Regions from separate parts of the Planococcus lenghuensis genome, predicted to be linked through region 1. Evidence: a T-box and tRNA genes for the amino acid it is inferred to sense, from the RefSeq annotation. Region 1 holds a T-box; the other holds one or more tRNA genes.
What was found. The T-box of region 1 lies ahead of B0X71_RS07100 (valine--tRNA ligase). A T-box ahead of a tRNA ligase gene usually reads a tRNA of that ligase, here a tRNA-Val.

Region 1 (14,478 bases):
TAATTATCATAAAGAACTATAAATTGTTCTAGGATATTTTGACCTATTTTGGCGATTGAAGTAAAAAAAGAGACGATTGTCTCGTCTCTTCACATTTTCGCATAAGCTGCGACTTTATTGCGGCCGGCTTGTTTAGCTCCAATGTATAATGCCCGGTCGGCATTGCGGATCAGTCCCATGGCGTCGTCGCTGTCTTCCGGCGCGCTGGCGATGCCGATGCTCATGGTGATTTTCACTTTCTGCAAGGTCCGGCCCTCGTCGAGATCGGATTGGATTTCAAAATCATGGTCTTCGATCCGCTTCCGCAGTTTTTCGCCGAGCAAAAGCGCCAGCGTTTTACTGTAATCCGGCAAGGCGACGATGAATTCCTCTCCCCCGTAGCGGGCGATGATTCCGGCCTCTCCGACTTCTTCTTCAATCAGCCGGGCGACCCGGATCAGAACATCGTTGCCGCTTTGGTGCCCGTAACGGTCGTTGATGGATTTGAAGAAATCGATATCCATCATGATGAGGGACAGAGCGTCCATTTCGCCTTTATTCACCTGCTGCACGAGCGATTCGAGCCGGTCTTCAATATAGCGGTAATTATAGAGCTTTGTGAGTCCGCAGCGTTCACTGCGGGCAATCGCCGATTGAACGAGTCCCGCCCGCTCGAGTGAGACTGCGAAATACGAGCACAGCATCTCGAGGATCTTCAATTGATGATGGACAAAGACGTTTTTCTTACGGGCCGCCACAACGAGGATGCCTTCTGTGATTCCATTCCGGCTGATCGGGAGCGCCATCAGGCTTTCTGCGTCAGCCGCGATATGACCGAGTGTCAGCCATTCCCACTCTTCTCTGCTGTGGTAAATGACAGGTTTTTTTCGCGCAAGTACATGCCCGGCAACCCCTTCTGAGCGCTGGCAGATCGGGAATTCCTCATCCAGGAAGCGACTGTCCTGCCAGCGGCGGAGCATTGCAAAATCGCCTTGTTTGCGCCGGTGGTCGATCAGATACACATAGTCAACCGGCAATAACTCCGCAATGCGGACGACGAACAAATCGAGCACTTCGTTTGATGTCATGCTGCCGGCCAGCTGATGGCCGATTGTGACGGCGATCTTCAAATCACGGTTGATGCGTTCGGAATCCGAATACATGCGAAGAAAATAGGACACGATGATAAACGGCAGACCGAGCAGAAAGACGCCATATACGCCGACATGGGCTTCCACCAAGTACAGGATGAGGGTGAATGGAAAAATGGTGAGCATGATACAGAAATCCCAAATGGTATCAATCGTGATAAATTTCGTTTCTTCGTCAATGATCAGTGAATAAAAATACAGGATGAAATGGTTGGCCAAAAAATAGATGAGCTGAAACAAAAGCCCGTAAAAAAACACATGGCCCAATGCTTCACTTCCGATTTCACCGCCGTAGACAAAAAAGACCGTTCCGGCAATAATAGATACCGCAAAAAACATGAGGGAGTTGAACGGCAATCGCAAGTACACGGGTTCACTGCTGCGCGCCCGTAAAATGACGAATACGGCAGACAGCTGGATGACGATCATTTCCATGAATAAGCCATATTTCAGGAAAATGGCGAGCGTCGCCCATTGAACGATGAATATTGAATTGCCGTTGATCGTTAACGGAAACAGCATCATGAACACAGCGAACGCGGCGAACACAAGCAAATAAGAGAGGTCCATTTCGGCTGGCGGGCTTAGCCTGTACACCATGTAAAACCCCGATGGCACAAGTAACGTCCAGAGCGACCAGAGAATCACCGCCCGCTTTTTATAATCCACTGATGCTCACTCCCCCATTTCCTTGCGTTACTTCGTATCTTGCCTGTTTATTAATAAATGACGTATTTCAGCTAATAAATAAAGTGAACCCGTGACTAAAGCCACTTCATTTTTATGCAATACAGGTAATATATCACAGACCTTTTGGATTGTCTTTACTTTTCCTTTACTTTCCAAATATAAATTTTTTGCCACCATCGCCCGCTCATGCGGAAAATCGACAAACGTGAAGTTATCGCTGATTTCTTCCAGTTTACGTAATATTGTTATGTAATCCTTATCTTTCAGAATACCGACGTATACATGAATCGGCCGATCTGCCAATTCCGTTTTCACGGTTTCCACCAGTTTTTCCACACTCGCTGGGTTATGGGCACCATCGAAAAAGATATTCGGCGCGACTTCCTCGAATCGGTTCGGAATAAACGCAGCGGCCAGTCCGCGATCGGCTCGCTCGGCGTCGAACCGGTCGCCTAATACGTGGGCAGCTGCAGCTTGTGCCAGCATCGCATTGCGTTGCTGATGAGCGCCTTTCAGTTTTAACGAAACATTCGGAACACCTTCCGGAAGGACGACCGGCGCCGTGAGTTTCTTTGCTTCTTTTCGGATCACCGCTTCCGCTTCTTCCGGCAAGTCCCCGATGATAATAGGTATGTGCACTTTGATAACCCCGGCTTTATGCCAGGCGATGTCCCCGATCGTCGGTCCGAGGAAATTCGTATGTTCCAATGAAACGGACGGAATGATGGCGACCGCCGGGGTGATGACATTCGTGCTGTCGAAGCGGCCACCCATGCCGGCTTCGAGGATGATGACGTCCGGCTGTTCGTTTTTGAATACGAGAAACGCAGCCGCCGTCAGCAATTCAAAATCGGTGAGCAGTGTCCGGATATTGGCGAGCTGCTCCATCGCTTGATCGAGCACGTCCGGGGTCACTGGTTTCCCGTTCAATTGGATTTGATCGTGCAGGTCTTCAATATGCGGCGACATGAAGCTGCCGACAGACAGATGATGCTCCTTGAAGATGGCCGTCAAGAACGCAGCGGTCGACCCTTTGCCGTTCGAGCCGGCGAGATGGATATACGTCCCTTCTTTTTGCGGGTTGCCGAGTTCTTTGAGTGCTGCTGTAATGGAATCCAATCCTGGCTTGATGGCTGGATCGGTAGTAATATTCCATTTCTTTTTATATCGGTCGAGTCCCGGAATCATTTAACCTCTTCCTTTCGTTTCGTGCTACACTTTTACTGATTATAGCAAAGTACGGAGGGTCAATTATGACAACTTGCTGGGTAATTTATAACGGAAGTTTGACGAGTGATAAATTCCGCGATCAGGCGGAACTGGTCGCGGAAGCGGCGGAACGCGCAGGCGTGAATGCCGCGATTAAGAAAAACTACGACATCGTGATGCAGCTGGACGCAGGGGTTCTTCCCCCGGATTTTGCCGTGTTGCTCGATAAGGACATTCTGCTCGGGTATTTTTTGAAGAGCTCAGGGGTGCCGGTTTATAACGATCCGGCGGTGATCGATCTGTGTGACAATAAAGCGAAACAGTACATTGAGCTCGCGGCTCGCGGCATTCCGATGCCGAAGACGATTGTGGCGCCGAAAGTGTATCCGGCGTTCTCGATCCGCGAGTCGGGGTATTTTGAAGGGGTGCTGGAGACATTGGGCTTGCCGATGATCATTAAGGAAGGGCACGGGTCGTTCGGCATGAAGGTGTATTTGATCGAAACGGAAGATGCGTTTTATGACAAAGTGGAGTCGCTGCGCGGCGTGGATTTCGTGTTCCAAAAATTCGTGGCATCGAGCCGCGGCCGGGATATCCGCGTGAATGTGGTCGGCGGTGAAGTGATTGCGGCGATGGTTCGGCATTCGGAGACGGATTTCCGGGCGAACATCACGAACGGCGGGAAAGCGTCGCCCGTGGAACTGACGGAAGTTCAGCGGGTGCTGGCGCTGCAGGCGGCGGATGCGGTCGGTGCGGAGTTTGCCGGCGTGGATCTGCTGTTCGGGCCGGACGAGGAGCCGTTGGTGTGCGAAGTGAATGCGGCGGCACATATCCGGAACATTTTGAACGTGACGGGGATCAATGTGGCGGATGCGATGATGACGTATATTTTGAGAGATCTCGCATGATTGCGCTGTACCGGAGTGCGGATGCCGAGCGGAATCAGGGGTTTATTGCCGAATTAAAGAAGTTCGGGGATGTCGGGCTCATGACGTGGGATGACTGGTCGGAGTCAGGGCTGCTTCAGCTGGCGGACCGATTGCACGGCGAGACGGTGCTGTTCCGGGTGCGGCATCCGGTGGCCGCGCGGGCGCTTGAAGATGCCGGTGTGCGGCTCGTGAACCGGGCGGAAGTGAACCGGATCGCGAATGATAAATGGACAGCGTTTGAAATGATGCAGTTATTGGGCCTGCCGGTAATTCCGACGTTCAAGGAACCGCCGGGCTATCCGTGTGTCGCGAAGACGCGGGACGGCCATGGCGGTGAGGGTGTCGAGATCTGGGATACGCCGCGCGACGCGGATGAGGCGCTTATTTTCCAGCCGTTTATGGAACACGAAGCGGATGTGCGGGTGTATGTGATCGGCGATGAAGTCGTCGGTGCCGTGAAGCGGTCCGGGGTGGATTCCTTTAAAGCCAATATTGCGCTCGGCGGGAAAGCGGAGAAGTTTTTGGTGTCGGCGGCCCAGGAGCGGGACGTGCTGCGGATTGCGCGGGCGCTGAAAAGTGATTACATCGGAATCGATTTTTTATTGCTGCCGGACGGGCGGCATGTGTTCAATGAAATCGAGGATCCGGTCGGTGCGCGGGCATTTTATGAGACGCATGAGGAGAATGTGGCGGAATTATTGTGCAAGTACTTGCGGGACAAGAAAGCGCGCGGCTGGCGATGGGCGGATGATCGACTGTAGAGGAGGAATTCCATGTCTGCGTCTTTGATCGAAAAAGCGAAGCGGCTGCTGGAGGGACTGGAAGTCGGCCATTTTGAAACGGCAAAAGACTGGAACAGCGACGACTACGAAGATTATTTTCTGTATTTTGGCGACGCTGATCCGGAAGTGCGGAAGCTGTCCATCCTCGTGTTTGCGTCTGCGCTCGGGAACACGCGGAGAGGCGTAGCCCGTGTGCTGCAGCCGAGGAGTCATGAACGCTTCCGTTATGCGTTTGACGATTATGCTGAAGCGTTTCTGGTACATAAGGAAGCGATCAGCCGGGACTTCCCTATTCTTTACCGGACGATTGTCTGTGAGATGAAAAAATGGCATGAGGAGACGCCGTTGTCTGTGGCTTTCATCGATGTCGAACCGAGGTTGATTGATGATCTGCTGGCGCTGGCGGATGAAGCCGTAGTGGATTGTGCCGAGCTGACGTTCAAGGATTTATTGGAAGAAATGAAGTGGAAAGACCGGAACCAAGGGGTTGATGAAGTGGAATGAGTGCTCGGGCCAGATGGGAAGATTACGCGGCTGCCTTGAAGAGAGAGTTTACTGGGATAGCGCAGCGAATCAGCCGATGGAATCGTGCGCTTTTTTGTAAGAATCCGGATCATCGAGCATAAATCCAAATTAACGATCATAAAAGTGAATTTATCGAGCATAAATCCGAATTATAGAGCATAAACTGAAATTAACGATCATATATTTCCTGTAATTCGGATGGTTTTCTTCATTATGATGGCGTAGAAACCCGAAATATAGCGTAGAAAATCAATTTATCGCGTACAAATCATAAATAAAGCATAGAAACCCCAAAAACCCCCGCATCCTTCCCAGGAGAGCGGGGGTTCATCATACCATTTACAGGTTCTTCAATTCTTCAATGCGTTTTTCAACGGCCGCGCGTTTTTCGAGGTAGTCTTTTTCTTTCGCACGTTCTTCTTCGACTACTGCTTCCGGCGCTTTCGAGACAAAACGCTCGTTCGACAGTTTGCCTTGGACGCGTTTGACTTCGCCGTTCCATTTGTCGAGTTCTTTGCCGAGACGCGCGAGTTCCGCATCGATGTCGATCAAGCCTTCGAGCGGCATGAACAGCTCGGCACCTGACACGACAGCGGACATGGATTTTTCCGGCGCCGCAGTGTTATGCGTGATCGTCAGGCCGTCCGGGTTACAGAAGCGCTCGATGTATGCGGAGTTCGCTTTCAGTACGCCTTCCGTCTTCTCATCACGTGCAATGATCGTGAGCGGCACTTTCTTCGACAGCGGCGTCGAGACTTCCGCCCGGATGTTGCGGACAGCGCGGATGATGTCGACGAGCAGTTTCATGCTGTCGGCTTGTTCCGTATCTGTGAGCGATGCGTCAGCTGTCGGCCACGCCGCCGTTGTGATCGATTCCCCTTGATGCGGCAAGTTCTGCCAGATTTCTTCAGTGATGAATGGCATGAATGGATGCAGGAGACGCATCGTGTTATCGAGTACGTACGCCAGAACCGAACGCGTCATTTTCTTCGCCGCTTCGTCTTCCCCGTACAACGGCAGTTTCGCCATTTCGATGTACCAGTCACAGAAATCATCCCAGATGAAGTTATAGAGCACGCGGCCCACTTCACCGAATTCGTATTTCTCCGCGAGTTTTGTCACGGAATCGATGGTTTCATTCAGGCGCGTCAGAATCCACGCATCGGCAACAGATTTCTCGCCCGACAAGTCGATTTCGTCATACGTCATGCCTTCCATGTTCATGAGGGCAAACCGCGACGCATTCCAGATTTTATTCGCAAAGTTCCAGACGGACTCCACCTTCTCCATCGAGAAGCGGAGATCCTGTCCCGGCGCTGAGCCGGTCGCCAGGAAGTAGCGGAGTGAATCGGCACCGTATTCGTCGATGACATCCATCGGATCGACGCCGTTGCCGAGTGACTTCGACATTTTGCGGCCGTCCGCTGCGCGAACGAGCCCGTGGATCAATACGTCATCAAATGGCTTCTGGTCCGTGAACTCCAGCGCTTGAAAGATCATGCGCGACACCCAGAAGAAGATGATGTCATAGCCCGTTACGAGTGCGTCCGTCGGGTAATAACGCTTGAACTCTTCGTTGTCGATGTCCGGCCAGCCGAGCGTCGAGAACGGCCACAAGGCGGATGAGAACCACGTATCGAGTACGTCTTCGTCCTGTGTCCAGTTTTCTTCGTCTTCCGGTGCGGTCCGGCCAACATACAGCTCACCGGTTTCGTTGTGGTACCACGCCGGGATGCGGTGACCCCACCACAGCTGACGGGAAATACACCAGTCGCGAATGTTCTCCATCCAGTTCAAATACGTTTTCTCGAAGCGCTCCGGCACGAAGTCGACTCCATCGTCGCCTTTTTGCAGCTTGACGGCTTCCGCAGCGAGCGGCTGCATATCCACGAACCATTGCGTTGACAGGTATGGCTCAACGACTGCACCGCTCCGCTCGGAATGGCCAACGGAATGCAGATGGTCTTCAATGTTGAATAGTACGCCTTGTTCCTGCAGATCCTTGACGATTTGCTTCCGGCAATCAAAGCGGTCCATGCCTTCGTACTTGCCGGCGTTTCCATTCATCGTGCCGTCCTCATTCATCACAAGAACGCGAGGCAAATCGTGACGGTTGCCGATTTCAAAGTCATTCGGGTCGTGAGCCGGCGTAATCTTGACCGCACCGCTTCCGAATTCCATGTCGACATAATCGTCCGCAACAATCGGAATCTCGCGTCCGATGATCGGTAACGTAACCGTCTTGCCGATCAAGTGCTTGTAGCGGTCATCTTCCGGGTGAACCGCCACAGCCGTATCGCCGAGCATCGTCTCCGGACGCGTCGTCGCGATTTCAATGCCGCCTGAACCGTCTGTCAGCGGATAACGCATATGGTAGAAAGCACCTTGTACGTCCTGGTGGATTACTTCGATATCGGACAACGCCGTTTTTGCCGCCGGGTCCCAATTGATGATGTATTCGCCGCGGTAAATGAGCTTTTTCTCGTACAGCCGGACGAATACTTCCTTAACTGCATCCGACAGGCCTTCATCCAATGTAAAACGTTCACGGGAGTAATCCAGCCCGAGACCGAGCTTCGACCATTGCGCACGAATTGTCTGGGCGTATTCATCTTTCCATTTCCAGGCTTCTTCTAAAAACTTTTCACGCCCGAGATCGTAACGTGATTTTCCTTCCTCGCGCAGCTTCCCTTCCACTTTCGCCTGCGTCGCAATGCCGGCGTGGTCCATACCTGGGAGCCATAGCGTGTCATAACCTTGCATGCGCTTCATGCGCGTCAGAATGTCCTGCAGTGTGGTGTCCCATGCGTGGCCGAGGTGAAGTTTTCCGGTTACGTTCGGCGGCGGAATCACAATTGTGTACGGCTCTTTGTCCGATTCGGGCTGGGCTTCAAAGAACTTACCCTTAAGCCACCATTCATAGCGGCCCTGTTCGATCGCTTTCGGATCGTACTTCGTCGACATCTCTGTCTGTACTTTCTCTGTCATTGAAAACTCCTCCTTTAGATTAAACCTTTATTGTTGGGCTTTGTTGAATGAGTCAGTGGAACAACACTGCGAGACTCCAGCGGAATCCACTAACTCCACCAGTAAAATCTACAAAACACAAAAAGCCCCTTCGTCTTAAAGGACGAAGGAGCTTTCGCGGTACCACCTTTATTCGCAGGCACGGAGAAAAAGCGCGCCTGGCACTTCATTCGATAACGGATTTCAGGTCCGGTTTCCGCTACTGAAGAGTTCACGGAAACTGCTCCGAGGGGACTTTCCGATGGTTTTGCCCGTGAACGCGTCTCACCTTTCCGCATTCTCTCTGAAACGGCCGCACATCGTACTTTCCTCATCACTGCATGTCACTGCATGGCTATCAAGTTAGAGTTATTGTACCTACACTTCGGTTTTTCCGTCAAGTTTTTTAATGAAATAAGCAATTGCAGGCGCCGCAATCAACAGGATGAAGAAGATCCGGAACAGGTGAAAACCGGTGATGAGCGCCACGTCGCCGCCCGCTTCAATCGCCGTCAACACCATTTCCGCCATGCCGCCCGGCGCCGCACTCAGGAAATAATCAATGAAAAGACCGCTCGAAATCCACAGCGACAGCACATACGCCACTCCGCCGGCGAATGCGACGAGCAGCAAGTTATTCACGACAATGGCAGCACCGATGCGCAGCGTCATCTTTTCACCGATCTGCTCCATTTGCAGACCGAGCCGCGCTCCGATGAATAATTGTGCACAGATGATCAGAATCGGCGGCATTTCAAACAGCAGCGTGCCTGTCACAGACTGGACAGCCGCGAGCGCCACAATCGGTGCCATCATCTCAGGCAGCGGGAAACGGACCGCTTTCATGCCGGAGTACAGGGCCGTCCCGCCTGCTGCTGCTGCCATAAATGCCGGCAGACTGAATTCCGGTTCTGTCAGGATGAGTGCTGTGCCGCCTTCCCGGCCACCGAGGAAAATCGTGAAAAACGGCACGACGAGAACGACGAGCAAGATCCGGAATGTCTGCATGATTGTCACGATCGTTGTGCTCGCTGACTTGATGTCTTCTGACAGCAGCACCATCTGCGACAGCCCGCCCGGCAATGAACCGAGCATGCTCGTCTGGATCGACTCCCCCGTCATTTTCCGGAACAGCAATGCCAGCACCAGCGCAAATCCGACGAGTGCCAGCGTCATGAACACCATCATCGGCAAATCGAGCCACATGAGCAGCACCGCTTCCCGGTTGAACGATGAGCCGATCTGCACGCCGATTAAAATGAGCCCGATTGTCCGCAGCATTCGCGGCCAGTAAAACGTCATGGATGTGAACTGACGCAATAGCAGCAGTGCCAGCATCGGGCCGAGCAGCCATGGCAGGAACATGCCAAGCAAATCGAGGAGCCCTCCCGCCGCAACAGAAATGGCCAATGTTTTGAGGAAATCGTTCATGGAAACCCTTCTTTCGTCTCTCTAAATAGTATAACGGATTTTTGGTTTCATTTCCTCGTAAAGAAATTTCCATTAAAAAAAGCATCCGCTCCAAAGAGAACAGATGCTAATCGATCATTACGGCCGGTTTTGTAAGGCATACAGCCACGAACGCCCGCGCCAGCGGAATAGCATGGCGATACCGCGGAACCATTCGTCCAGGATGTAGGCAATCCAGATGCCGACGAGCCCCAAGGCGAAATGGACACCGAGGACATACGCGACGACCACGCCGATGCCCCACATCGAGATAATGCCCATGATGAGCGGGAACTTCAAGTCGTTGACTGCCCGGAGTGATGTGATGATCATGATGTTGAATGCACGGCCCGGCTCCAGAATGATTGCCAGGTAAATGAGTACCGTTGCGTTCCGGATGATCGTTTCATCATCGGTGAAAATCGACAGGAGCGGTTCAGCGACGAATGAGAAGCCGACTGCTGTGACGATCGCCGTCAGGATGGAGAGCTTCAAGCTGTCCATGCAGCGTTTATAGGCATCGTCGTATTCCTTTGCACCGACATGGCGGGCGATCAGAATCTGAGTCGCCTGTGCAAGCGCGATACTACCGAGCATGATGAAGTTCATCAAGTTGAACGCATAGATCCGGGTTGTGACGAATAACGTACCCATGTACGTCGTGATGAAGAAGATGATGACGAACTGGCTCATGTTATACGCAATCTGTTCACCGGCTGCCGGCAGACCGATCCGCAGCAATTCCTGCAAATGCTCTTTTGGCATTTTGAACACTTTCATCAGACCCATCGGTTCTTTGATCCGTTTTTTCATCAGGACGATAAGCGCGATCAAGCCGAGCACCCGGGAAACGGTTGTGGCAATGGCGACACCAGCGACACCGTAAGAAGGCAGGCCGAATGGTTCAAAGAGCACGATGTAGTTCAGCACAATGCCGATGACATTCATCCCGATGTTGGCATACATCGCATCTTTCGTAAAGCTATGGCTGCGCAGGATGGCGCTGATGGTGACCAATATGGCTTGGATGAACATGAAACTGCCGACAAAAACCAGGTAGCTGCTGGCGTCCGCTGCGACTTGACCGGTCACATTCATTAAGGCCAGAATCTGTTCCTGGAATAAGAATACGATGCCGCTCAGCAACAGGCCGATCGCCAAATTCGCTGCGAGTGAGATGGCGGCAATTTCATTCGCCCGCTGCTTATTCCCCGCACCGAGTGCCTGGGACATCAGCACGGTCGTTCCCGTGACGATAAAGCCGAACATGACAATTAAAAGAAAGATAACTTGGTTGGCGATGCCGACAGCGGCGACCGCTTTATCCGAAAATTGGCTGAGCATCAGCGTATCCACGTTCCCCATGAGCATCGCAAGCGCAAGCTCGACGAAGATTGGGACAGCCAAAGCAGCCATAGTGATTTTTTCCTTATCATTAGTGGCGGGAAGCTGATTTGTATGTCCTCCAACTGACAGGCCTTTTGTCGTTCCGGCGGTTGCCAATGCAGGCTGTTTGAATCTGAATTTCACTATTTATAAACTCCTCTAAACGCCTTATTCACAGGCGGTTTTTTTAACCAATGAGGAGTACTATACCCTTTTAATATAGGGGGGTCAAGAGCTTTAAATTATTTCAGAAAACTAAGTTATGTAACCGAAATCACACTTCAAACCCTTAAAAAGTTATCGTAAATAACATTAAAATACACATTCTCTTTTTCCGTCTTTTGATCCATTTTTTCCTTTAATTGATATGCAATCATGAAAAAAACCGCCAACGTGGAAAAGTTGGCGGTTTGTCTCATTTATGCGTTTTTCGTTACTTTTGCGAAGACCGTATGGAATGCTTCCACTGTTTTTGCGATTTGCACTGCTGTATGGGCAGTCGACAAGAACAATCCTTCAAATTGGGACGGCGGCAAGTAAATGCCTTGTTCCGCCATGCCTTCATATACTTCCGCGAATAAATTCAAATCGGATGTCTTCGCCGTTTCGAAATCCGTGACGGTTTCATTCGTAAAGAAAAATCCGATCATCGAACCAGCGCGGTTCACGGTATGCGGAATGTTGTATTTCTCCGCAGCTTCACGGAATCCCGCTTCCAGCTGATCCGCCTGCTCTTTGAACGTATCATAACTTTCTTCAGTCAGGTTCGACAATGTTGCCAGTCCGGCAGACATAGCCAGCGGATTGCCGGATAATGTGCCCGCCTGATAAATCGGACCGGCCGGCGCAATTTGTTCCATGATCTCGCGTTTGCCGCCGTATGCGCCAACCGGCAATCCGCCACCGATGACTTTACCGAGACAAGTAAGATCCGGTGTCACGCCGTAATAGCCTTGGGCGCAATGATAACCGACACGGAATCCGGTCATGACTTCATCGAAAATAAGGACAGTGCCGTTTTGTTCGGTCAATTCACGCAACCCTTCGAGAAACCCTTCCGCCGGCGGGACGACGCCCATATTTCCTGCGACCGGCTCAACGATGACACCTGCCAGGTCATCACCGAATTCATTAAATACATAGCGGACACTTTCGAGGTCGTTAAATGGAACCGTGATCGTGTTCTGCGCCACGCCTTCCGGTACACCCGGTGAATCCGGCAGTCCGAGTGTTGCCACACCGGAACCCGCTTTGATCAGCAGACTGTCACCGTGTCCATGGTAATTGCCTTCGAATTTCAGGATTTTATTGCGCCCGGTATAGCCGCGCGCCAGCCGCAATGCGCTCATCGTCGCTTCCGTGCCGGATGATACCATGCGCACCATTTCGATCGACGGCACCCGGTCGATCACAAGTTTCGCCAATTCGTTTTCAATGACCGTCGGTGCGCCGAACGACGTGCCGCTTTCCGCTGTCTTTTTGACCGCTTCCACAACATCCGGATGGGCATGGCCGAGAATGAGCGGCCCCCATGACAAGACATAATCGACATATGTATTGCCGTCAATGTCGGTGATTTCCGCCCCTTTGCCGCTTTCCATGAAAATCGGGTCCATGTTGACGGATTTGAATGCGCGGACCGGCGAGTTAACGCCGCCCGGCATCAGGTTTACTGCTTCTTTGAATGCTTGTTGAGATTTTTCGTAGCTCATGCTTTTCCCTCCAGCCAGCGCACCGCGTCTTTTGCGTGATACGTCAGAATCAGATCGGCGCCCGCCCGCTTCATGCTCGTCAGCGTTTCAAGCACGATCTGTTTTTCATCGATCCAGCCGTTCGCCGCAGCGGCTTTCACCATCGCATACTCACCGGACACATTATAGGCCACAACCGGCAGATCGAAGTTATTCTTTACGTCGCGCACGATGTCGAGATATGACAGCGCCGGTTTTACCATGAGGAAATCCGCGCCTTCCTCGACGTCGGACGCCGCTTCGCGCAGCGCTTCGGTCCGGTTTGAATAATCCATCTGATACGCCTTGCGGTCGCCGAATTGCGGAGCGGAATTCGCCGCATCGCGGAACGGACCATAATAGGCGGATGAATACTTCACCGCATAGCTCATGATCGGAATATGGTCGAACCCGGCTTCATCGAGTCCCGCGCGGATAGCAGCGACAAAGCCGTCCATCATATTCGACGGCGCAATGATGTCCGCGCCCGCTTTCGCCTGGCTCACTGCCGTACGGGCAAGCAATTCAAGCGTTTTGTCGTTCAGGACGATGCCGTTTTCAATGACGCCGCAATGGCCGTGGTTGGTGTATTCGCACAGACACGTATCAGCGATGACAAGCAAGTCCGGCTGGCGTTCTTTCACAAAGCGGGTCGCTTTTTGCACGATGCCGTGATCGTGGAAAGCCCCGGTCCCTTCTGCGTCTTTATCAGCTGCATCCGGCACGCCGAATAAAATCACAGACGGAATGCCGAGTGAAGCCACTTCGTCGACTTCTTCCCCGAGCAGATCGAGTGACAGCTGATAAACACCCGGCATCGATTTCACTTCGTTGCGCACATTTTCTCCGTCCACCACAAAAATCGGGTAAATGAAATCCTGTTTGTCGAGCTGTGTTTCCCTTACCATAGCGCGCATATTCGCCGATGTCCGAAGACGGCGATGGCGCCGGAAATTCAATTCAGTCATTTTGAACCCTGCCTTTCACGATTGTCCGGATCACGTCCGGGTACGTATGGTTAGCCGGCACCGCGCTGACGCGACCGCCGGCTTGTTTGATTGCCTGTTCCGTCACATAACCGATGGCGGCAGCCTCGATCGTCCGCCACTGGCCACCCGCTTCCATATAGGTTTCAACAGCGGAAGGGCTTGCAAAAATGACGATTGCATCCGTCATCCGGGCAAGCCGTTCGGCGTTTCCCCTGCATGGGGCCGTATCGTACACCGTCCAGTCGTCCACTGCGAGCGGCAATTGATAAATCGTATCTTTCGCCCGCGCGCCCCGGATGAACAGGCAGCGGCCGTCCGGTGCCACTTCCGGAAATTCACGGATAAATGCATCCGCCGCAAATACAGACGGCACGAAATCGACATGATAGCCCGCCTGCTCCAGAGCGGCCGCTGTCTTACTGCCAACCGCAGCGATTTTCGCTTTCGGCCGTGCATGCTGTTCATGAAACGCTTCCACCGCTGATGCGCTCGTGAAAATGAGCCAGTCATATTCATGCAAATCCGGTGCCGGCTCATCCGTCGGCACCGTTTCAATCAACGGCACATACTGCACGTTCGCTCCGTATGACGCTGCAAGCTTCACCGCTTCTTCCGGCAGTGATGATCCGGTGAAAATAATCGTATCGCCTTGC
Region 2 (14,478 bases), 160 kb from region 1:
TGAAAAGCACCCCGGAAGGGGAGTGAAACAGATCCTGAAACCGTGTGCCTACAAGTAGTCAGAGCCCGTTAATGGGTGATGGCGTGCCTTTTGTAGAATGAACCGGCGAGTTGCGATTCCTTGCAAGGTTAAGCCGAGAAGGCGGAGCCGCAGCGAAAGCGAGTCTGAATAGGGCGAATGAGTAAGGGGTCGCAGACCCGAAACCAGGTGATCTACCCATGTCCAGGGTGAAGGTGAGGTAACACTCACTGGAGGCCCGAACCCACGCACGTTGAAAAGTGCGGGGATGAGGTGTGGGTAGCGGAGAAATTCCAATCGAACCTGGAGATAGCTGGTTCTCTCCGAAATAGCTTTAGGGCTAGCCTCAAGCGAAAGAGTCCTGGAGGTAGAGCACTGTTTGGATGAGGGGCCCATCCCGGGTTACCGAGTTCAGACAAACTCCGAATGCCAGTGACTTGTGCTTGGGAGTCAGACGGCGAGTGATAAGATCCGTCGTCAAGAGGGAAACAGCCCAGACCGCCAGCTAAGGTCCCCAAATATCCGTTAAGTGGAAAAGGATGTGGCGTTGCTTAGACAACCAGGATGTTGGCTTAGAAGCAGCCATCATTTAAAGAGTGCGTAATAGCTCACTGGTCGAGTGACACTGCGCCGAAAATGTACCGGGGCTAAACGGATTACCGAAGCTGCGGACTGTTCGTATGAACAGTGGTAGGAGAGCGTTCTAAGCCGCGTTGAAGCCGGACCGGAAGGACCGGTGGAGTGCTTAGAAGTGAGAATGCCGGTATGAGTAGCGAAAGAAGGGTGAGAATCCCTTCCACCGAATGCCTAAGGTTTCCTGAGGAAGGCTCGTCCGCTCAGGGTTAGTCGGGACCTAAGTCGAGGCCGAACGGCGTAGACGATGGACAACAGGTTGATATTCCTGTACCACCTCCCCGCCATTTGAGCAATGGGGGGACGCAGGAGGATAGGGTGAGCGTGCCGTTGGTTGCGCACGTCCAAGCAGTGAGGTGGGGAACGAGGCAAATCCCGTTCCCACAACCACCAGGCTGTGATGGCGAGGGGAAGTATCCCCGGAGTCCCTGATTTCACACTGCCAAGAAAAGCCTCTAGCGAGGCGGGAGGTGCCCGTACCGCAAACCGACACAGGTAGGCGAGGAGAGAATCCTAAGGTGTGCGAGAGAACTCTCGTTAAGGAACTCGGCAAAATGACCCCGTAACTTCGGGAGAAGGGGTGCTCTTTTGGGTGAACAGCCCGAGAGAGCCGCAGTGAATAGGCCCAGGCGACTGTTTAGCAAAAACACAGGTCTCTGCAAAACCGTAAGGTGACGTATAGGGGCTGACGCCTGCCCGGTGCTGGAAGGTTAAGGGGAGCGCTTAGCGCAAGCGAAGGTGCGAACCGAAGCCCCAGTAAACGGCGGCCGTAACTATAACGGTCCTAAGGTAGCGAAATTCCTTGTCGGGTAAGTTCCGACCCGCACGAAAGGCGTAACGATCTGGGCACTGTCTCAACGAGAGACTCGGTGAAATTATAGTACCTGTGAAGATGCAGGTTACCCGCGACAGGACGGAAAGACCCCGTGGAGCTTTACTGCAGCCTGCTATTGAAGTTGGATACAGCCTGTACAGGATAGGTAGGAGCCGAAGAAGCGTGAGCGCCAGCTTACGCAAAGGCAATGGTGGGATACTACCCTGGCTGTATTGGACTTCTAACCCGCCGGCCTTATCGGCCGGGGAGACAGTGGCAGGCAGGCAGTTTGACTGGGGCGGTCGCCTCCTAAAGAGTAACGGAGGCGCCCAACGGTTCCCTCAGAATGGTTGGAAATCATTCGCAGAGTGCAAAGGCAGAAGGGAGCTTGACTGCGAGACAGACACGTCGAGCAGGGTCGAAAGACGGGCTTAGTGATCCGGTGGTTCCGCATGGAAGGGCCATCGCTCAACGGATAAAAGCTACCCCGGGGATAACAGGCTTATCTCCCCCAAGAGTTCACATCGACGGGGAGGTTTGGCACCTCGATGTCGGCTCATCGCATCCTGGGGCTGTAGTCGGTCCCAAGGGTTGGGCTGTTCGCCCATTAAAGCGGTACGCGAGCTGGGTTCAGAACGTCGTGAGACAGTTCGGTCCCTATCCGTCGCGGGCGCAGGAAATTTGAGAGGCGCTGTCCTTAGTACGAGAGGACCGGGATGGACACACCGCTGGTGTACCAGTTGTCTTGCCAAAGGCATCGCTGGGTAGCTATGTGTGGCCGGGATAAGTGCTGAAAGCATCTAAGCATGAAGCCCCCCTCAAGATGAGATTTCCCATTACGTTTACGTAAGTAAGATCCCTCAAAGACGATGAGGTGGATAGGTTCGGGGTGGACGCATGGCGACATGTGGAGCTGACGAATACTAATCGATCGAGGACTTAACCAAAGAAAAGCGCAGGTGGCCACGCAAGGCCCGACCGGCGTAGAGACGGCCCATGGCGGAAATCCTGATTTCCAGAATGGGACGGCTTACGACCCGAGGGCCTGGCCACCGAGCTAGACACCACAGCATTTCAATGTCGGTTATCCAGTTTTGAAGGAACAAGAAAACAGGCTTTCTTTTAAAAAAATGCTTGTAAAACTCGTGAGAGTTGATATAATAAATCTTGTCTTTCAAAACAAAACCAAATAGTCCAGTGATGATGGCAGAGAGGCCACACCCGTTCCCATCCCGAACACGGCAGTTAAGCTCTCTTGCGCCGATGGTAGTTGGGGGCTTCCCCCTGTGAGAGTAGGACGTCGCTGGGCATACACATGGAGGATTAGCTCAGCTGGGAGAGCATCTGCCTTACAAGCAGAGGGTCGGCGGTTCGATCCCGTCATCCTCCACCATGTCATGCCGGAGTAGCTCAATTGGCAGAGCAACTGACTTGTAATCAGTAGGTTGAGGGTTCAATTCCTTTCTCCGGCACCACTTCGAGCCATTAGCTCAGTTGGTAGAGCATCTGACTTTTAATCAGAGGGTCGAAGGTTCGAATCCTTCATGGCTCACCATTATTATTAAGCTAATAATAACAGACATGCGGATGTGGCGGAATTGGCAGACGCGCTAGAATCAGGCTCTAGTGTCCTTTACCGGACGTGGGGGTTCGACTCCCTTCATCCGCACCATGTCTAGCGGAAGTAGTTCAGTGGTAGAACGCCACCTTGCCAAGGTGGAGGTCGCGGGTTCGACCCCCGTCTTCCGCTCCATTTTTTTGAACAAGATCAATATGCGCCCGTAGCTCAATTGGATAGAGCGTCTGACTACGGATCAGAAGGTTGTGGATTCGACTTCTGCCGGGCGCGCCATTTTTATTAATAAAGTACATAACAGTATGTACGGGAAGTAGCTCAGCTTGGTAGAGCACTTGGTTTGGGACCAAGGGGTCGCAGGTTCGAATCCTGTCTTCCCGACCAGTTATGATGGGGCCTTAGCTCAGCTGGGAGAGCGCCTGCCTTGCACGCAGGAGGTCAGCGGTTCGATCCCGCTAGGCTCCACCAACTTAACTATCATAAGGATCCTGGCGGCGTAGCTCAGCTGGCTAGAGCGTACGGTTCATACCCGTAAGGTCGGGGGTTCGATCCCCTCTGCCGCCACTTTTTTTAGGACCTTTAGCTCAGTTGGTTAGAGCAGACGGCTCATAACCGTCCGGTCGCAGGTTCGAGTCCTGCAAGGTCCACCACTTAACTATTATTCTGGAGGAATACCCAAGTCTGGCTGAAGGGATCGGTCTTGAAAACCGACAGGGGAGTCAAATCCCGCGGGGGTTCGAATCCCTCTTCCTCCTCCATCTTTTAAAAATGTGTGGACTGATTTTTGTTTCACAGTACGTCAGTGACACTCCGAAAAGAATCTTTCATAAATAGGTATGTAGTAAATTGCTGTACGAAGACAGCGATTAGCATCAACGAATGCGCAGCCGAAGAAGATGCCTATCACTACAATGCGTAGAGGAAACAAAGTATCCCTAATATTAATGTCGCGGGGTGGAGCAGTTCGGTAGCTCGTTGGGCTCATAACCCAAAGGTCGCAGGTTCAAATCCTGCCCCCGCAACCAAACGGTCCTGTGGTGTAGCGGTTAACATGCCTGCCTGTCACGCAGGAGATCGCGGGTTCGATTCCCGTCAGGACCGCCATTTTTTCATACATAGTGTGGCTCAGTAGCTCAGTCGGTAGAGCAAAGGACTGAAAATCCTTGTGTCGGCGGTTCGATTCCGTCCTGAGCCACCATTCTTGCGGGTGTAGTTTAGTGGTAAAACCTCAGCCTTCCAAGCTGATGATGAGGGTTCGATTCCCTTCACCCGCTCCAAGGGCCTATAGCTCAGCTGGTTAGAGCGCACGCCTGATAAGCGTGAGGTCGGTGGTTCGAGTCCACTTAGGCCCACCATTCCGAAGTAGCTCAGTGGTAGAGCAATCGACTGTTAATCGATCGGTCGTAGGTTCGAATCCTACCTTCGGAGCCATACGGGGAAGTACTCAAGTGGCTGAAGAGGCGCCCCTGCTAAGGGTGTAGGTCGGTAATCCCGGCGCGAGGGTTCAAATCCCTCCTTCTCCGCCAGCTCGGCCCCTTGGTCAAGCGGTTAAGACACCGCCCTTTCACGGCGGTAACACGGGTTCGAATCCCGTAGGGGTCATAGTAAAAAACGCAGTTCCTGATTAACAGGAACTGCGTTTTTTTGTATTCTTTTTATATATCTGACACGGGATATACAGTTTGTCTTTCCAATGAGAATAAAAAAGTCCGGAAGCTCTATGCTCCCGGACTACTATTAAAGCACGTGACTGATCAGCAATCCAATGCCAAGAAGAAAAGCGAATACAGTGTTAGTAATCCCTGTTGCTTTCATCGCTGGCATGACTTGCAGTGGTTCTGTGAACATTCGATAACGAAGAACCACTTCTATCGGTTTCTGAACGCTGAGGAAGACGAGCAGTGTCCATGGAGTTATAGCCCCCACGAAAACCAGCACAAGTATCCAACCATATGCGAGAACGAAGAAGGCGAGCAGGACATTGACCGCAGTTGGTCTTCCCACCAGTATTGCAAGTGTTTTCCGACCACTGGCGGCATCACCCTTAATGTCCCGGATATTGTTGGTCAGCATAATAGCTGCGACGAGCAGTGTACTTGGTACAGCCAGTAGTGCAGCTTCTGAGGTAACAGTACCTGTCTGAATAAAAAATGCAATGATGACAATCAGAAAGCCCATGAATAAACCGGAAAATAATTCACCGAGCGGCGTATACGCAATAGGGAAAGGGCCGCCTGTATAAAAATAACCGACTGCCATTGCCACAAGTCCAACTGCCACGAGCCACCAGCTCGTCTCGGTACAGATATAAACACCCAGCAATCCTGCAATTCCGTAAAGAGTAAAGGCGAGCGCCAAAACTGTTCTTGGTTTGACACCATTTCGGACAATGGCTCCGCCAATGCCTACTGACTTTTCATTATCAAGACCACGGGCGAAATCATAGTATTCATTGAACATATTGGTAGCCGCTTGAATTAAGAGACTTGCAATCAGCATTGCAAGAAACAGGCCCCAATGAATAGCCGTATATTGCAAAGCGATCATTGTCCCGAGAAAAACCGGGGCAAAGGCTGCGGTTAGCGTATGGGGCCGGGTAAGCTGCCACCAGACGCGCCAGCCACTGTCCGCTTGAAGTGTGTGAGTCATGCTGTATTCGCTCCTTTAGTTCATTTTCCATCCTTTATTGTACTCTAAATCAGTGATTCGTACAGCAAATGGAGTGCTCATTTTTCCGGAAAAGGGTATGATAGAGGGTAGAGATTAACTTGGCTGCAGTTATTTTCAATGACAGGCTGCAGATAAACGGAGGGAAACGGATGAATTCACAGCCGTATTCATCAACAGAACAAGTGATAGCCGGGACGTATGATTCCTGGTGTTTTTATACAGAAACTATAGAAGTACAGAGCATGTCGCCATTTGCGTTTTTTAATGCCGGCAAAGGATATACCGGACAACGGATGTTTTGGCAAAACCGGGAATCGACGTTTACGTTTGTTGGTTTGGGACATGCGCATGTGATCACCTCCCATGCAGAGGATCGTTTTGAATCCATTAAGCAGGATTGGCAAAGTCTGTGCAGACAGATTGTTAACGAAGAACCAGCTGTTCAGCCGGTTCTGTTCGGCGGGTTTTCTTTTGATCCTGAAAATGAGAAAAAAAGTGTCTGGCGTGATTTTTCGCCGGCTTATTTTGCGGTGCCAACTTTTCAATTGACCGTTCAGGAAGATCAGGCCTTTGTCAGCATTCACCTCATTACTCAGGAAACAAATGCTTTTGAAACGTTTGAGCAATTGCGGAAAGAACGGGACGAACTCGTCCATGTTGCACAAGTATCAGAGCCGGCCAAGCCGGAAGGTATTTTAGTCACAAATCGGACAGAGCTGGAGAAAGATATATACATGCAATCGATCCAGCAAGTAACCGAGGCCATTCGGGCTGGTGAAGCGGATAAAGTCGTAATCGCCCGGCAGTTGAAACTTGATTTTGAGCAGGAAGTGGATCATGCTGATGTTCTTCAGCAAGTGGGTGCCCAGCAGCAAGGCAGTTTTCTTTTTGGACTCGAGGCAGGAAGTCAGCTGTTTTTTGGCGCCACGCCTGAACGGCTTGTGAAAGTAACGGACAATCAGGCGTTATCGACATGTCTGGCAGGCTCGATTCCAAGAGGGAGAACGGCTGCAGAAGATACAGCGCTTGGCAATGAACTGATGAACGATGACAAAAACCGATCGGAACATGCTTATGTCGTTAATATGATTTCATCCGTATTCCGTAAGCATTGCTCGTCTGCCGTCATCCCAAATATGCCGGAATTAATGAAAATCCGTGATATTCAACATCTGTATACACCGGTTGAAGGAGAATTAAAAGAAGAAGCTACATTGTTCGACCTTGTACAGGAACTGCATCCGACACCAGCGTTGGGCGGTGAACCGCGTACTAAGGCCATGCAGCTAATCAGAAAGCATGAGCCGGCAGACCGGGGTTATTATGCGGCACCTTTAGGTTGGATCGATGCAGAGGGGAACGGGGAATTTGCAGTGGCGATCCGTTCAGCACTGCTTGACGGCCAGTCAGCTTATTTATACGCAGGAGGCGGCATTGTAGCGGATTCCACACCGGAACTGGAATATGCAGAGACGTGGGTGAAATTCCGGCCGATGTTGCGCGCTTTAGGAGGGCAATTACGTGACGAATCGTGAATACTTAACAGAGTACGTGACGGCATTTACTGCTGCTGTCACCCAACAAGGGATCCGGGAAGTAGTCATTTCTCCGGGTTCCCGCTCCACGCCGCTTGCGTATGCCTGCATGCAGGAAGAACAGCTGACGGTGTATCGGCAAATCGATGAACGTTCAGCGGCTTATTTCGCGCTGGGACTGGCAAAAGCGACGGACCGGCCGGTTATGCTGCTATGCACATCCGGAACAGCAGCTGTAAATTATTTCCCTGCCATTGTTGAAGCATTTTATGCCCGGGTCCCACTCTTAGTTGTGACAGCAGACCGGCCGCACGAATTGCGGGAAGTCGGGGCACCGCAAGCCATTAATCAGATTGAGTTATACGGCAAGCATGTGAAATGGTCAACGGATTTGCCACTCCCTGAAACAGATAATCGTCTCGGTTTTCTAGTCCGGCATCTTACCCGGGCGATTGGGACAGCTATTACCGCGCCTGCGGGTCCGGTCCATGTGAATGTTCCGCTGCGCGAACCGCTATTGATCGATTTTGAATCAAAGACAGAAGACATTTCTGCCGTCTCCCGTTTTGCAGCAGAATCCGCACTATCAGAACCTGCCCGACTCTTTCTGAATGAAGTGTTCCAAGAGGAACGAGGACTCTTAGTCCTTGGGGAACAAACGGGTGAACTTCCTGAAGTGTTTTGGGACTTTATCCGAAAACTGCAATGGCCGGTCCTTGCTGATCCGCTGTCGAATGCGCGCAGTAAAGTACCAGTTGATTGTCAGAGACTTATTGTGGATGCGTATGATGCCCTGCTGAAAAGTAATGAATTCAAAGAGAAGATTAAGCCTGAAGCTGTAATTCGTGTCGGCCCGCAGCCGGTATCAAAGCCGCTGCTCCTATGGCTGAATGCTGTAAGGCCAGCCTGGTACATAGCTATTGACGAAAGTCCGATGCTGCGCGATCCGCAATCCATTGTGACACATCATATTCAAACGGCCAGTTCAGCCCTATGGGGATTGCCTCTTAAAAAGCGAAAAGAGACAGATTATGCAAGCAGGTGGCAGAAGGCTACAGAAATTTATTGGGAAACGGCAGCACAGCATGCAGAAGAAGTGACAGATGAAGGAACGCTGGCTTACACCTTTTTTGAAGAGCTTTCTGATTGCGATGTTGTAATTGGCAGCAGCATGCCGATCCGGGACGCCGATACGTTTTTCGAAAAGAGCGGCCGGGATGTCCGGCTGTATGCCAATCGCGGCACGAACGGAATTGATGGAGTTGTATCCACTGCGTTCGGTGTCCAGGCGGCAAATAAGCGGCCTGCTTATCTGCTGATTGGTGATTTATCGTTTCTGCATGACATGAACGGTCTGATTGCATCGAAACTGCAGGCTACGGATCTCACCATTGTGATTATGAATAATAATGGCGGTGGAATCTTTTCTTACTTGCCGCAAGGCCGGGAAGAGCGGTATTACGAGGAATTATTCGGTACACCGACCGATGTGACGTTCCGGGATGCGGCTTCCATGTATGGAGCGGATTATGCGGAAGTAAGATCGAAAGAAGAGCTGAAGGCAGCGCTCCGAAACGGCAAGCAGGCGTCTGTTAAACTGATTGAGGTTTTTACGGACCGGGCGCAAAACACAGCTGCACACCGGAAGTTATGGAGCCGCGTCAATGAAAGACTGTCAGCCGAATGAATATCAACGGAATTGAATACCATGTCGAAGTCCATCATCCCGAACAGCAAAAGGTGCTCGTATTGTTGCATGGGTTTACAGGCAGCACGCACACATGGCATTCAGCGATCCCTTATCTTCTTGACTATCGGATTGTCTTAATCGATTTACTGGGCCATGGGCGGACGATGAGCCCGGAACATCAGGCACGCTACCGGATGGCATATCAGCTGCAAGATCTAAAAGAATTGTTCAGGCAGCTGCAGCTGGATGAATTCGTCCTGGCCGGCTATTCGATGGGCGGACGGACGGCGCTTGCCTATGCATGCACATACCCGGCAGGCATTCGCCGGCTGATACTGGAAAGTGCTTCTCCAGGGCTTCGAACTGAATCAGAGCGACATCTCCGGCGGGAACAGGACCAGAAACTGGCCGAACGGATTGAAAGAGACGGCATAATAGAATTTATATCTTTCTGGGAAAACCTCCCGATGTTTGAGACACAGAGAAATCTTCCCTCAGCCATCCGACAGGCGGTGAGAGAAGAGCGGCTTAATCAGCATCCAAGTGGCCTGGCGGGAAGCCTGTATGGTATGGGGACTGGCGCACAGGCGCCATACTGGGATCAATTAGAGCAATTAGCATGCCCGGTGCTGCTTCTTACGGGAACGGATGATAATAAGTTCACTGCCATTGCAAGGGAAATGAAAGAACAAATTTCACGTGTAACGCATATTGAAATGGAAGCAGGCCATGCAATTCATGTGGAAAAACCGGAAGAGTTTGCTACAATAATAAGGCAGCAATTGAAAAACGATTTTTAGGAGGAATACAATGACTCGAGAATGGGTGAAAGAACGTACATACGAAGACATCAAGTATGAAACGTATAATGGCATTGCCAAAATCACGATCAACCGGCCGGAAGTACGCAATGCTTTCCGTCCGAAAACAGTGACAGAGCTGATTGACGCTGTTTCTCATGCACGTGATGATTCAAAGGTCGGCGTGATTGTATTAACCGGCGAGGGCGAAAAAGCGTTCTGCTCAGGCGGAGATCAGTCAGTACGCGGCCATGGTGGTTATGTTGGGGAAGATGAAATTCCACGCCTGAACGTCCTGGATCTCCAGCGGCTCATCCGTGTAACACCGAAACCGGTTGTTGCAATGGTTGCAGGCTATGCAATCGGTGGCGGACATGTGCTGCATGTTGTTTGTGACCTGACAATCGCAGCGGATAACGCCATCTTCGGTCAGACAGGGCCAAAAGTCGGTTCTTTCGATGCCGGTTATGGTTCGGGTTACTTGGCACGGATCATCGGACATAAGAAAGCACGTGAAATCTGGTATCTGTGCCGTCAGTACAACGCGCAGGAAGCGCTCGATATGGGCCTTGTCAATACAGTCGTTCCGCTTGACCAGCTTGAAGACGAAACAGTGAAATGGTGCGAGGAAATGCTTGAGAAGAGCCCGACAGCCCTCCGTTTTATCAAAGCTGCGATGAATGCGGACACGGATGGTTTGGCCGGTCTGCAGCAAATGGCAGGGGACGCAACACTTCTGTATTACACAACTGATGAAGCGAAAGAAGGCCGCGATGCCTTTAAGGAAAAGCGCAAACCTGATTTCGGTCAGTTCCCGCGTTTCCCTTGATTCGAAATCTGTGAAAGAGAGCTGTCCGTCCGCGGGCAGCTCTTTTTCAAAGGAAGGTGAATTTTCATGTATCCAAACTGGTTGATGAAACGGGCTCAGTTGACCGGAGAGCGAGTCGGTTTATCTTGGGCATCTGAGGAGTGGACCTTTGCGGAACTGGATGTTATTGCACGGGATCTTGCAGGCCGGCTCGTCCGCCTGGGTGTACAGCGAGACAGCCGGGTGGCGCTGCTGTCCAAATCACATCCCGATTTTGTATTCATGATGCATGCCTGTCTGCATCTCGGCTGCGAAATGGTCATGCTTAATGAACGTTTGACTGAGCAGGAGCTGATCTATCAAGTACAGGATTGCGAAGCGGATACAGTGCTGACGGATGATGCGAATGCAGAACGGCTAAATACAGTGAATAAATTATTATTCAGCACCATTAAAGAAGCTGTGCCTGCAGAAGTGGAGATCCAGCGGGAATGGCCGGTTGATCGTGTGGTTTCCATTATGTATACATCTGGAACAACCGGCTTTCCGAAAGGCGTCAAGCAAACAGCAGAGAACCACTTTTCCAGTGCAATTGCTTCCAGCTTGAATATCGGTCTGGGCGCACGTGATAGTTGGCTGTGTATGGTTCCGCTATTCCATATCAGCGGTTTCTCCATCCTCATGCGATCACTGATTTATGGGGCTGAAGTGCGGCTGTATCCTAAATTTGATGCAGCAAATGCATCTGATGAATTGATTCAAGGTAACGTCACCCACATGTCTGTAGTAGGTGTGACGCTGGCACGGATTTTAGATGAATTGGATAACCGGCAGATGGCCGTGTCACCCAATTTTCGAGTAATGCTCGCAGGCGGCGGGCCGGTCGCAGTCAGTCACATTGAGCGGGCGGCAGCGCATGGCATTAATGTGCTTCAGACGTATGGGATGACAGAGACAGCTTCACAGACTACGACCTTATCACCGGAAGATGCAGCCGACCGGCCAGGTTCAGCCGGTAAACCGCTGTTTTTATACGATGTGAAAATCGGGGCGGAAGATGAGATTCTTATTAAAGGTCCACATGTGACGGCAGGCTACATCGGCCGTTTTGCAGATGTACAGCCGACTGAAGATGGCTATTTGAAGACTGGCGATATCGGTAGGATCGACGCGGAGGGCTTTCTATATGTACTGGACCGACGTTCGGATTTGATTGTCTCTGGAGGAGAGAATATTTACCCGGCAGAGATTGAAAATGTGCTTACTGGCCATCCAGCCGTTCTGGAAGCCGGTGTATGCGGTATCCGGGATGGAAAATGGGGTGAAGTTCCGGCTGCGTTCGTTGTAGCGGATACGATTTCAGCTGAGGAGCTTGACGCCTATTGCAGAGAACGGCTCGCATCATATAAAGTTCCTAAACGCTATTCGTTTGTGCGGGAGCTGCCGCGCAATGCATCAAATAAATTACTGAGGAGAGAGCTGAAGACGTGGAACTGACTCTCCGAAAGATTTCTGTACATGAAATCCGACAACCACTGAAGCGGCCCTTTAAGACATATTTACAGGAAGTGCGGGAACGGGAATCACTTCTTGTTGTTGTGAAAGACCGGGAAGGGGGAGTCGGTTACGGAGAGTGCGTCGCATTCTCCACTCCATGGTACACAGAGGAAACAGTCGCCAGCTGCTTATTTGTACTGAAGGAGATTCTCATGCCGCTGCTCGAAGGGAAAACGTTCCAACATCCGAGAGATGTATTTCCTGCATTGTCGGCAGTCAAAGGAAACCGGATGGCGAAAGCAGCGATTGAAACGGCTGTTTGGGATTTGTATGCCAAACGAATGAATCGACCACTTTGGCAACTGGTTGGCGGCACGCACCCGTGTATTTCAGCAGGAGTTGTGGTGGCGACCAATGATGCCGGACACTTGGCAAAAGAAGTACAGCGGGCAGCGCAGGCCGGGTACAAGCGAGTGAAATTAAAGATCAACAGGGAATCAGATCCGGAGCAACTTCAGCACGTTATCAGCCAGTACCCCCATCTATTATTCTTTGGAGACGCGAATGGCGCTTTTACCGCTGCTTCATACGATAAGTTGTGTAAATTGGATGCATGCGGCTTCACTTTGATCGAGCAGCCATTCGGAGAGCAGGAATGGGAGTTGCATGCAAAAGCGAACGAAGAATTGAAGACGGCCATCTGCTTGGATGAAAGCATTTCGTCATTCGAGGATGCCGAACGGATGGTGCAGATGAAAGCCGGTACTGTAGCTGTACTGAAGATGGGCCGTCTTGGCGGCTGGCATGAAACATTGCGGGTGTATGAGTGGTTTCACGCAAGTGGTATTCACATGTGGGTGGGCGGTATGATTGAGTTTGGCGTCTCAAAAGCCCATAATCTTGCACTTGCTTCGCTTCCTGGAATCGATTTGCCTGGCGACTTCCCGGCCTCTCATCATTACTGGGAGCAGGATATTATTTCACCAAGGATTGAGGTAGTCCAAGGAGAGATTCAGTTATCAGATGAATCAGGCATCGGATATGAAGTGTTTATATAAAAAAGCGGCCAGAATCGGCCGCTTTTCTAATCTAATTGAGTACATTTTCGAGTGTTTCCCTGTTTTGCTCCATCAGGCTGAAGTAATCTTCACCAGCTGCAATATCTTCTTCGGTCAGGATGCTTAAATTATGCAATTGAACGGCTTCTGCGCCGATTTCATTCTGCACAATTTCAGTCAAATTGGAAGAGACGTTCTGTTCGAATATAATGTGCTGGATGTCCAGCTCTTTTGCCCGGTCGATGATGGCAGCCAGTTCTTGCTGGGAAGGCTCGCTTTGGCTGTTCAGTCCTGCAATGGCCACTTGTTCAAGCCCGTAGGCATCTGCCAGGTAACCGAACGCTGCATGGGAAACGAAGAATGTCTTCCGCTCAGCTTCAGCCGCTATGTCCTGAAACGATGCATCGAGCGCGTCCAATTCAGTGACAAGCTCTTTGTAATTCGTTTCGTACAGTTCCGCCCCTTCAGGATCGAGCTCGATGAGTTTGTCTTTAATGGATTCAGCCAAGTGCTGGCTCAGCACCGGAGAGATCCATACATGAGAATCCACTTCTTCATGTGCATGCTCGGCATGTTCTGCATGCTCTTCTTCAGTTTCATTTGCGTGCTCCTCTTCAGAGGTGAACTCTAGGTCCGGAATCGCTTCCGCGGTCGCAGCAAATTCAACATCTTCATTGGCCAGCGTTTCCTGAGCACTCTCAATAAACCCTTCAAGCCCAAGGCCGACATAGAATACCACATCCGCTTCAGCAAGCGAAATCATGTCCTGCTGGGTCGGTTCAAACGTATGTTCATTGGCGCCGGCCGGGTAGATGGATTGAACATTGATGCGCTCTTCACCAATTCTTTCTGCAAAATAAGTTAACGGATACACGGTTGTGTATACATCAAGTGCTGTTCCTTGAGTTTCATCAGGTTCTGCAGTTTCCGTTGCACTACAACCCGCCAAAAATATAAGTAACGCAATAAAACCAATTAATTTTTTCATAAAGCACCTCATAAATAGTAATGATTACGTTTTAAGTATAGAAAGTAGTGTACAACAGGAGAAGGGAAAACACAAGAAAAACCCCCGATTATTTTTTCGGGGGCCACTTTTCAGGAACAGGATCAAAACCGCCGGCATGGAACGGGTGGCAGCGGAGAATTCGGCGGATGGCCAGGTAGCTGCCTTTTACCGCGCCATGCATCTGCACAGCTTCGAGTCCGTAATGGGAACATGTCGGGTAAAACCGGCAGGACGGCGGCGTCATCGGCGATATATACCGCTGGTAAAATCGGATGGTGCCGGTCAGGATTGCTTTCATATTCGGTCACTCCAGTATTCTTGTTAGGTTTATTGTAGAGGGGGCAGTGGTAAAAGGAAAGTAGACAGACTT

Region 2: it has a tRNA-Val gene. The T-box ahead of B0X71_RS07100 (valine--tRNA ligase) is inferred to sense a tRNA for this amino acid. The anticodon was not compared.

What each region holds. Positions count from the first base shown of each region.
Region 1 covers NZ_CP019640.1:1,385,217-1,399,694, reverse strand. Annotated here, with positions in the region: gene B0X71_RS07125 (GGDEF domain-containing protein) at 90-1,799, opposite strand; gene B0X71_RS07120 (bifunctional folylpolyglutamate synthase/dihydrofolate synthase) at 1,827-3,008, opposite strand; gene B0X71_RS07115 (ATP-grasp domain-containing protein) at 3,074-3,937, shown strand; gene B0X71_RS07110 (ATP-grasp domain-containing protein) at 3,934-4,719, shown strand; gene B0X71_RS07105 (hypothetical protein) at 4,732-5,244, shown strand; gene B0X71_RS07100 (valine--tRNA ligase) at 5,605-8,253, opposite strand; T-box leader at 8,389-8,618, opposite strand; gene B0X71_RS07095 (AbrB family transcriptional regulator) at 8,650-9,702, opposite strand; gene B0X71_RS07090 (MATE family efflux transporter) at 9,820-11,250, opposite strand; gene hemL (glutamate-1-semialdehyde 2,1-aminomutase) at 11,526-12,818, opposite strand; gene hemB (porphobilinogen synthase) at 12,815-13,804, opposite strand; gene B0X71_RS07075 (uroporphyrinogen-III synthase) at 13,797-14,478, opposite strand, start outside.
Region 2 covers NZ_CP019640.1:1,220,475-1,234,952, forward strand. Annotated here, with positions in the region: rRNA gene B0X71_RS06245 (23S ribosomal RNA) at 1-2,412, shown strand, start outside; rRNA gene rrf (5S ribosomal RNA) at 2,659-2,774, shown strand; tRNA gene B0X71_RS06255 (tRNA-Val) at 2,783-2,858, shown strand; tRNA gene B0X71_RS06260 (tRNA-Thr) at 2,865-2,940, shown strand; tRNA gene B0X71_RS06265 (tRNA-Lys) at 2,945-3,020, shown strand; tRNA gene B0X71_RS06270 (tRNA-Leu) at 3,049-3,137, shown strand; tRNA gene B0X71_RS06275 (tRNA-Gly) at 3,144-3,218, shown strand; tRNA gene B0X71_RS06280 (tRNA-Arg) at 3,241-3,317, shown strand; tRNA gene B0X71_RS06285 (tRNA-Pro) at 3,349-3,425, shown strand; tRNA gene B0X71_RS06290 (tRNA-Ala) at 3,434-3,509, shown strand; tRNA gene B0X71_RS06295 (tRNA-Met) at 3,532-3,605, shown strand; tRNA gene B0X71_RS06300 (tRNA-Ile) at 3,615-3,691, shown strand; tRNA gene B0X71_RS06305 (tRNA-Ser) at 3,707-3,799, shown strand; tRNA gene B0X71_RS06310 (tRNA-Met) at 3,990-4,066, shown strand; tRNA gene B0X71_RS06315 (tRNA-Asp) at 4,070-4,145, shown strand; tRNA gene B0X71_RS06320 (tRNA-Phe) at 4,164-4,239, shown strand; tRNA gene B0X71_RS06325 (tRNA-Gly) at 4,245-4,318, shown strand; tRNA gene B0X71_RS06330 (tRNA-Ile) at 4,320-4,396, shown strand; tRNA gene B0X71_RS06335 (tRNA-Asn) at 4,398-4,472, shown strand; tRNA gene B0X71_RS06340 (tRNA-Ser) at 4,476-4,567, shown strand; tRNA gene B0X71_RS06345 (tRNA-Glu) at 4,572-4,643, shown strand; gene B0X71_RS06350 (1,4-dihydroxy-2-naphthoate polyprenyltransferase) at 4,779-5,690, opposite strand; gene B0X71_RS06355 (isochorismate synthase) at 5,861-7,246, shown strand; gene menD (2-succinyl-5-enolpyruvyl-6-hydroxy-3-cyclohexene-1-carboxylic-acid synthase) at 7,233-8,933, shown strand; gene menH (2-succinyl-6-hydroxy-2,4-cyclohexadiene-1-carboxylate synthase) at 8,930-9,736, shown strand; gene menB (1,4-dihydroxy-2-naphthoyl-CoA synthase) at 9,747-10,565, shown strand; gene B0X71_RS06375 (o-succinylbenzoate--CoA ligase) at 10,632-12,041, shown strand; gene menC (o-succinylbenzoate synthase) at 12,032-13,099, shown strand; gene B0X71_RS06385 (metal ABC transporter solute-binding protein, Zn/Mn family) at 13,131-14,087, opposite strand; gene yidD (membrane protein insertion efficiency factor YidD) at 14,176-14,406, opposite strand.